DNA from 2 places in the Bradyrhizobium sp. HKCCYLR20261 genome. Region 1 is predicted to be linked to the other one. Evidence: riboswitches for the same ligand, from Rfam matches in the RefSeq annotation. Region 1 holds a riboswitch; the other holds the start of a gene.
What was found. Region 1 has a riboswitch for S-adenosylmethionine ahead of ACQR1L_RS03185 (O-succinylhomoserine sulfhydrylase). Riboswitches for the same ligand answer to the same signal wherever they lie in the genome.
Positions count from the first base shown of each region.

Region 2: linked by a shared signal. The riboswitch ahead of metX (homoserine O-acetyltransferase MetX) and the one ahead of ACQR1L_RS03185 (O-succinylhomoserine sulfhydrylase) in region 1 are both predicted to bind S-adenosylmethionine.

Region 1 is NZ_JBNPUZ010000001.1:685,110-689,306, reverse strand. Features, by position in the region: gene ACQR1L_RS03190 (GDSL-type esterase/lipase family protein) at 1-521, shown strand, start outside; gene ACQR1L_RS03185 (O-succinylhomoserine sulfhydrylase) at 711-1,919, opposite strand; SAM riboswitch at 1,996-2,075, opposite strand; gene ACQR1L_RS03180 (2'-deoxycytidine 5'-triphosphate deaminase) at 2,182-3,288, shown strand; gene ACQR1L_RS03175 (MATE family efflux transporter) at 3,393-4,197, shown strand, end outside.
Region 2 is NZ_JBNPUZ010000008.1:323,485-327,681, reverse strand. Features, by position in the region: gene metW (methionine biosynthesis protein MetW) at 108-770, opposite strand; gene metX (homoserine O-acetyltransferase MetX) at 774-1,988, opposite strand; SAM riboswitch at 2,080-2,159, opposite strand; gene ACQR1L_RS21270 (chorismate mutase) at 2,335-3,168, shown strand; gene hisC (histidinol-phosphate transaminase) at 3,208-4,197, shown strand, end outside.

The DNA.
Region 1 (4,197 bases):
ACATCACCGTGATCAATGCCGGCGTCGGCGGCGAGGATGCGCCGGAGATGATGAAGCGGCTGGAGACGTCGGTGATCGACCGCCATCCGGATCTCGTGATCTGGCAGGTCGGCACCAATGCGGTGCTGCGCGACCTCGATCCGACCGAGACCGCCAAGCTGGTCGAGGACGGCGTCGCCAAGATCCAGGCGGCGGCATCCGACGTCGTGCTGGTCGATCTGCAATATTCGCCGAGGGTCAACGAGCGTTCGGAGAACGCCAGCCGCATGAACAAGCTGCTCGGCCGCATCGCCGAGCTGCATCACGCCGGCATCTTCCCGCGCTTCGAGGTGATGCGCGACTGGCATGAGCGCCAGGCGATCCCGATGAATGAGTTCGTGATCTCGGACGGCCTGCACATGAGCGACTGGGGCTACGCCTGCTTCGCCCAGCTGCTCGGCGACGACATCATCCGCTCGGTCGGCCAGGTCAAGCTCGGCATCAACCAGCCTGCGGAAGTGCTGACCTATCGGCCGATGTGACGAGGGCGGGTAGCAAAGCTATCGCATATGAAAATTCGGGGCTGTCGCGACCGACCGCTCCCCGCAGTTAGTTACTCCGTCATGCCCGGGCTTGTCCCGGGCATCCACGTCGTTCTCAGCGTGCCGAACGGCGTGGATGACGCTGTTGAGACGGACGAGCGCACCACTGCGATCGTCAAATGAGATTCGCTACGCGGACTTCAGGGCCGCGTCGAGATCCTCGATCAGATCTTCGGCATGCTCGAGGCCGGCGGAGAAGCGGATGAAGCCCTCGCTGATCCCAAGCTCGGCGCGCGCCTCCGGCGTCAGCCGCTGATGCGTGGTCGTTGCGGGATGCGTGACCAGCGTCTTGGAGTCGCCGAGATTGTTGGAGATGCGCGCGAGCTTGAGCCCGTTGAGCGTGCGGAACGCCGCGGGCTTGCCGCCCTTGACCTCGAAGCCGACCAAGGTCGAGCCGGCGCGCATCTGCTTCCTGACCGTCGCCGCCTGCGGATGGTCCTCGCGGCCCGGATAGATCAGCCGCGAGATCTTCGGATGCGCGGCGAGGAAGTCCGCCACCTTCGCCGCCGTGTCGGTCTGCGCGCGCACGCGCACGGCCAGCGTCTCGAGGCCCTTCAGCAGCACCCAGGCATTGAACGGCGAGATCGACGGGCCGGTCTGGCGCATGAAATTGTGGATGTGCTCGGCGATGAACGCCTCCGACGACAGGATCACGCCGCCGAGGCAGCGGCCCTGGCCGTCGATATGCTTGGTCGCGGAGTACACGACGACATCGGCGCCCAGCGCCAGCGGGCTCTGCCAGATCGGGGTGGCGAAGACGTTGTCGACGATCAGCCGCGCGCCATGGGCATGCGCGATCTCGGCGATCGCCGGAATGTCCATCACGTCGAGCGTCGGATTGGTCGGGCTCTCCAGGAAGAACGATTTGGTGTTCGGCCGGACCGCCTTCTGCCACTGGTCGAGGTCAAGCCCGTCGACCAGGGTCGACTCGATGCCGTAGCGCGGCAGCAGGTCCTCGACGACGTAGCGGCAGGAGCCGAACAGCGCCTTGGCCGCGACGACATGGTCGCCGGCGCGCAGGGGCGCCAGGATCGCGGTGGTGACGGCGGCCATGCCGGTGGCGGCCGAGCGGCAGGCCTCGGCGCCTTCGAGCTCGATCATGCGGCGCTCGAACATCGCCGTGGTCGGGTTGGAGAAGCGCGAATAGATGAAGCCGGGATCCTCGCCCTTGAAGCGCGCCTCGCACTCCTCGGCGGTGGCGTAGACGAAACCCTGCGTGAGATAGAGCGCCTCGGCGGTCTCGCCGAATTCGGAGCGCAGGCCGCCGGAATGCACCAGCCGGGTTTCGGGACGGTAGTGGGCGAACGACGCCGGCGCCTTCGCGGGGGACTTCGACATGTGACCTCCATCGTGACCACCGCGCCTGGCGATGGGCACAAAAAAACCGGCCTGGGAAAACTCCTCACGGCCGGGATCACAATCGTCCCCGGCCTGTTTAGCGACTTATTTAACGTGGCTGCAAGCCGGCCGGCTCAAATCACCACGGGATAAGTCGTGCTCATAGTCCCACCTGGCCTTTCCGTCAAGCCAGCCATCGGATAACCGGTCAAAAGACCCTATATAGGCTCGCATAGCCGCCATTCCGGCAAAGGATCAGGTCTTGCCGTTTTCGCTTCCCGCCGACGCCCATGGCATCCTGCCCGACCGCATGATCGTGGCGATGGCCGAGGCTGGCCTGATCATCCCGGAATACGATTTCGTCGAGAGCCAGATCCAGCCGGCGAGCCTCGACCTGCGGCTGGGCGACGTGGCGTATCGGGTGCGGGCGAGCTTCCTGCCGGGGCCGGGCTCCACGGTGGCCGAGCGCATCGACGAGCTGAAGCTGCACGAGATCGCGCTGGCCGATGGCGCGGTGCTGGAGACCAACTGCGTCTACATCGTGCCGCTGCTGGAGAGCCTGGCGCTGCCGAAGGACATCGTCGCCGCCGCCAATCCGAAGAGCTCGACAGGGCGGCTCGACGTGTTCACCCGCGTGATCGCCGACGGCACCCGCCGCTTCGACATGATCGGCGCCGGCTATCACGGTCCGCTCTATGCCGAGATCAGCCCGAAGACGTTTCCCGTCTTGTTGCGCGAGGGCTCCCGCCTCTCCCAGGTCCGCTTCCGCTACCGCGATGCCGTCTTGTCCGAGGATGAGCTCATCGCGCTGCACGAGGCCGAGCGGCTGGTCGATCGCGACGATGCCGATCTCACCGGCGGCGTGGCGCTGTCCGTCGACCTCTCCGGCAGCAATGCCAACGGCTATGTCGGCTACCGCGCCAAGCGCCATACGGGGGTCGTCGATGTCGACCGCCGCGGCGGCTATCCGGTGGAGGAATTCTGGGAGCCGATCAAGGCGCGGCCCGACGGCAGCCTGATCCTCGATCCCGGCGAGTTCTACATTTTGGCCTCCAAGGAAGCCGTGCAGGTGCCGCCGGACTACGCCGCCGAGATGGTGCCGTTCGATCCGCTGGTCGGTGAATTCCGCGTGCACTATGCCGGCTTCTTCGATCCCGGCTTTGGCTATGCCGGCGCCGGCGGGCAGGGCTCCCGCGCCGTGCTCGAGGTGCGCTCGCGCGAGGTGCCGTTCATCCTCGAGCACGGCCAGATCGTTGGCCGGCTCGTCTACGAGAAGATGCTGGCGCGGCCGAACGCGATGTATGGCAGCCGCATCGGCTCCAACTACCAGGCGCAGGGCTTGAAGCTCTCCAAGCACTTCCGCCTGTAGCGCGCTGCGCGCGCACCCCCAATGCATCCGGCGCACGCCGCGATGTGCTAGAGACGACCGATAATTGCGCTGCGACACCAACCGCAGCCACGCGGGGAGCGAACATGTCCGAGATCGGCCTAGCCGACACTCCGGTCGGCGAGGGGCGGCCCGTGCCGCCCGTCAAGCCGTCGCGGAACGCGGTGGCCGACGGGCCGATCCTCAAGACGCTGCTGTCGCTGGCCTGGCCCAACATCATCGCCAACACTGCCGGCACCTGTGTGGTCATCGCCGAGACCTCCTATATCGGCCGCCTCGGCATCGAGGCGCTGGCCGCGATGGCCCTGGTGTTCCCCCTGGTGATCCTGACCATGACGATGTCTGGCGGCGCGATGGGCGGCGGCGTCGCCTCTGCGATCGCGCGCGCGCTCGGCGCCGGCGACACCGACCGCGCCTCCACGCTCGCCTCGCATGCGCTGCTGATCGCACTGTCGTTCGGCGCGACCTTCATGGTCGGCATGCTCGTGTTCGGCCCCGGCCTGCTGGAGACGCTCGGCGGCCGCGGCACGGTGCTGAGCCACGCCGTGGCCTATCTGCAGATCTTCTTCGGCGGCGCCATGCTGCCCTGGCTGATGAACTCGATGGCCGGCATTCTGCGCGGCACCGGCAACATGAAGCTGCCGTCGTTCATGATTTTGAGCTCGGCGCTGCTGCAGATCGTGCTCGGGGGAACGCTGAGCCTGGGCCTCGGCTTGGGCATGCGCGGCGTCGCCGCCGGCGCGCTGCTCGCCTTCAGCGTCAGCATCTCGGTGATGGGCTGGTATCTGTTCTCCGGCCGCGCCCGCGTGAGACCGAAGCTGCGCGGCCTGAAGATCAGCGGCGCGATGTTCGCCGACATCCTCAAGGTCGGTGCGGTCGCTTGCTTCTCGC
Region 2 (4,197 bases), on a different contig from region 1:
GGTTCTCAGGGTGCCGCACGACGTGGATGGCCGGGACAAGCCCGGCCATGACGGTTGAGAGAGCGGGACACAAACGTCTACAGCATGCTGGGCAGCGGACGGCGCCCCTACCGCCGTTCCCCCCGGCTCAGCAGAAACACGCCCTGCTCGCCGAACATGTTCCAGAACCACCAGGGCATGGCCACGCGCAATGGACGGCCGTAACTATCAAGAGCGACCGCGCGCTCCATCTTCACGTCGATCTCGTCGCAGAGCTGCACGAAGTCCTTGATGGTGCAGAAATGAATGTTGGGCGTGTCGTACCAGGTGAAGGGCAGATTGTCGGTGCGCGGCATGTGGCCGCCGACGAGCAGTTGCAGGCGCAGCCGCCAGAAGCCGAAATTCGGGAAAGTGACGATGGCGCGGCGGCCGATGCGCAGCAGATTTTCGAGCACGGCCTTCGGCCGGCGCGTCGCCTGCAGGGTCTGCGACAAGATTACGTAGTCGAAGGCGTCGTCGGGATAGTCGACGAGATCGGTGTCGGCATCGCCCTGCACCACCGCGAGCCCCTTGGCGACGCAATGGTTGACGCCCTCGCGCGACAGCTCGATGCCGCGGCCGTCGATGCCGCGGCTCTCCAAGAGTTGCAACAGATCGCCGTCGCCGCAGCCGATGTCGAGCACCTTGGAGCCGCGCTCGACCATGCCGGCGATCAACAGATGATCGGGGCGATAGGCCAGCACCTCACCGCCGGAAAAGCCGTCCAGCGGCAACACACCTTGCAGGCTCATGGCTCAGCCTCCCGTCGCAGGCTTGAGGCCGCGCGCCTTGCCGGCCGAGTCGAGAAACGCGCTGGCGATCTCGAAGAATTCGGGCACGTCGAGCAGGAACGCGTCATGCCCCTTGTCGGTCTCGATCTCCGCGAACGACACCCGCGCGCTCGACGCGTTCAGCGCATGCACCAGCACCCGCGACTCCGACGTCGGAAACAGCCAGTCGCTGGTGAACGACACCACGCAGAACCGGGTCTGGATGCCGCGGAACGCCGCGGCCAGCACGCCGTCATGGTCGGCGGCGATGTCGAAATAGTCCATCGCCCGCGTCAGATAGAGATAGGAGTTGGCGTCGAAGCGCTCGACGAAGGACGAGCCCTGGTAGCGCAGATAGCTCTCGACCTGGAAATCAGCATCGAACGAGAAGGTCGGCAGCTCGCGGTCCTGCATGCGGCGGCCGAACTTGCGATGCAGCGCGGCGTCCGACAGATAGGTGATGTGCGCCGCCATCCGCGCCACCGCCAGCCCGCGATGCGGATGCGTGGCCTTGTCGGCGTAGCGGCCGTGATCCCATTCCGGATCGGCCATGACAGCCTGGCGGCCGAGCTCGTGGAAGGCGATGTTCTGCGCCGAATGCCGCGTCGCGCAGGCGATCGCGAGATTCGCGAACACGCGGTGAGGATAGGCCACCGTCCATTGCAGCGCCTGCATGCCACCCATCGAGCCGCCGACCACGGCGAACAGGGTGTCGATGCCGAGATGATCGATCAGCATCGCCTGCGCGCGCACCATGTCGGGAATGGTGATGATCGGGAAGTCGAGACCCCACACCTTGCCGGTCGTCGGGTTCAGCGAGGCCGGGCCGGTCGAGCCCATGCAGCCGCCGATCACGTTCGAGCAGATGATGAAGTAGCGCGCGGGATCGAGTGGCCGTCCGGGGCCGACCAAGGTCTCCCACCAGCCGGGCTTGCCGGTCATCGGATGGCGGTTGGCGACATGCTGGTCGCCGGTCAGCGCGTGGCAGATCAGCACGGCATTGGACTTGTCGGCGTTCAGCTCGCCATAGGTCTGGTAGGCGATCTGGAACGGCGAGAGGTCGACGCCGCAATCGAGCTTGAGCGGCTTGTCGGCGCCGAACTGCGCGACCAGCGAGCTCGGATGGTCGACCTCGTGCGAACGCTCTTCCGGCGCAACGCTGCGCAGCGCGGAGGTGGATTTCGGCGTCAGGCCTGTCATGTCTCTCACCCCGGCCTTCCGGCAAGGGCTCCCGAACCACGTGACATATCAGGCCATGAAAAACCCGGCCTGAACTGGGGTTCGGCCGGGATCGATAACGTCCCCGGCCTGTTTAGCGAGTTTTTTAACGTGGCTGCAAGCCGGCCGGCTCAAATGACCACGGAACGAGCAGAAACTAGTCCCGCGGGCGCTCCTCGTCAAGGCAAGCTGGGGTTGACCGCCGATCGGGCTTTCCACGGCTGCAGACCAGCCAAGCCTAGGCAGCACAAGGTAAACTTGCTGTTGCACAGGCCCGGCGCATCGGACAGAACGGCAACCCGTTCCCCCCGCGCAGAGTGATCCGGACATGTCGAACCCGCCGCCCGCCCCGCCCTCGCTCGCCGATCTGCGCAAGGAGATCGACGCGATCGACGAGCAGGTGCACCACTTGCTGATGCAGCGGGCCGACATCATCGACCGGCTGATCAAGGTCAAGAAGACCCAGGAGGTCGGCTCGGCGTTCCGCCCGGCGCGCGAGGCCGACATGATGCGCCGCCTGGTGCAGCGCCATCGCGGCATCCTGCCGCTGGACACCGTCGAGGGCATCTGGCGGGTGATCGTCTCGACCTTCACCTATGTCCAGGCGCCGTTCTCGGTGCATGCCGACGTCTCGGTCGGCGAGTCCGCGATGCGTGACTCCGCGAGGTTCCATTTCGGCTTCGTCGTGCCCTACGTCGCCCATTTCAGCGCCCAGGCCGCGGTTGAAGCAGTGGCGCGCTCGAAGGGCGATCTGGCGCTGGTATCGACGACCTCGGGCCATACGCCATGGTGGATCACGCTCGAGCCTGTCGGCGCGCCGAAGATCATCGCGCGGCTGCCCTTCATCGAGCGTGCCGACCATCCGGCCGCGCTGCCGGTGTTCGCGGTGTCGCGCGTCGCCGACGACGCACTGGTGCTGGAGGTCGAGACCTGGAGCATCCGCGTCTCCGGCTGGAATGCGCAGGTGTCGCGGGCGCTGTCGCCGCTGGCGGACGTCGTCGCGGTGCCCGATACCGCCTTCGACAGCGCCGCTCTTTTGGTGTCGATCGAGGCGCCGTCGAACCTCGACAGCATCAAGGCCGCGCTGATCGCGGCGGGCGCCTCGGTGCGCTCGGCGGCGCTCGTCGGCGGCCATGCGAAACGCTATACGGTTCCGAGCTGAGGCCAACCTTGCGCCCGAGATGATTGTCCGGAGTTGATGATGAACCGCCCCGTGCCGAACCCCGGCATTCTCGACATCGCACCCTACACGCCCGGCAAGAGCCCCAAGCCCGAGCCCGGCCGCAAGGTGTTCAAGCTGTCGGCCAACGAGACCCCGTTCGGCCCCTCGCCGAAGGCCATCGAGGCCTTCAAGAGCGCGGCCACGCATCTGGAGGACTATCCGGAAGGCACCTCGCGGGTGCTGCGCGAAGCGATCGGCCGCACCTACGGCCTCGATCCCGACCGCATCGTCTGCGGCGCCGGCTCCGACGAGATCCTCAATCTCCTGGCGCACACGTTCCTGCGCGAGGGTGATGAGGCGATCTCCACGGCGCACGGCTTTCTCGTCTATCCGATCGCCACCATGGCCTGCGGCGCCAAGAACGTCGTGGCCGCGGAGACCGAGTACCGCACCGACGTCGATGCGATCCTCGCCGCGGTGACGCCACGCACCAAGCTCGTCTGGCTCGCCAACCCGAACAATCCGACCGGCACCTACATCCCGTTCGACGAGGTCAGGCGGCTGCGCGCCGGCCTGCCCGCGCATGTCCTGCTGGTGCTCGACGCCGCCTATGCCGACTACGTCTCGCGCAACGATTATGAGTTCGGCCTCGAGCTGGTGGCGACCACCGAGAACACCGTGGTGACCCACACCTTCTCCAAGATCCACGGCCTCGCGGCACTGCGCGTCGGCTGGATGTTCGGACCCGCCCACATCGTCGATGCCATCAACCGCATTCGCGGGCCGTTCAACGTGTCGGCGCCGGCGATGCTCGCGGCCGTCGCGGCGATCGAGGACACGGCGCATCAGCAGATGTCGAAGACGCACACGGAGACGTGGCGCAACCGGCTCACCGAGGAGATCGGCAAGCTCGGGCTCAAGGTGACGCCGAGCGTCACCAATTTCATCCTGATCCACTTTCCGACCGAGACGGGCAAGACCGCGGTCGAGGCGGACGAATTCCTGACCCGGCGCGGCCTCGTGCTGCGC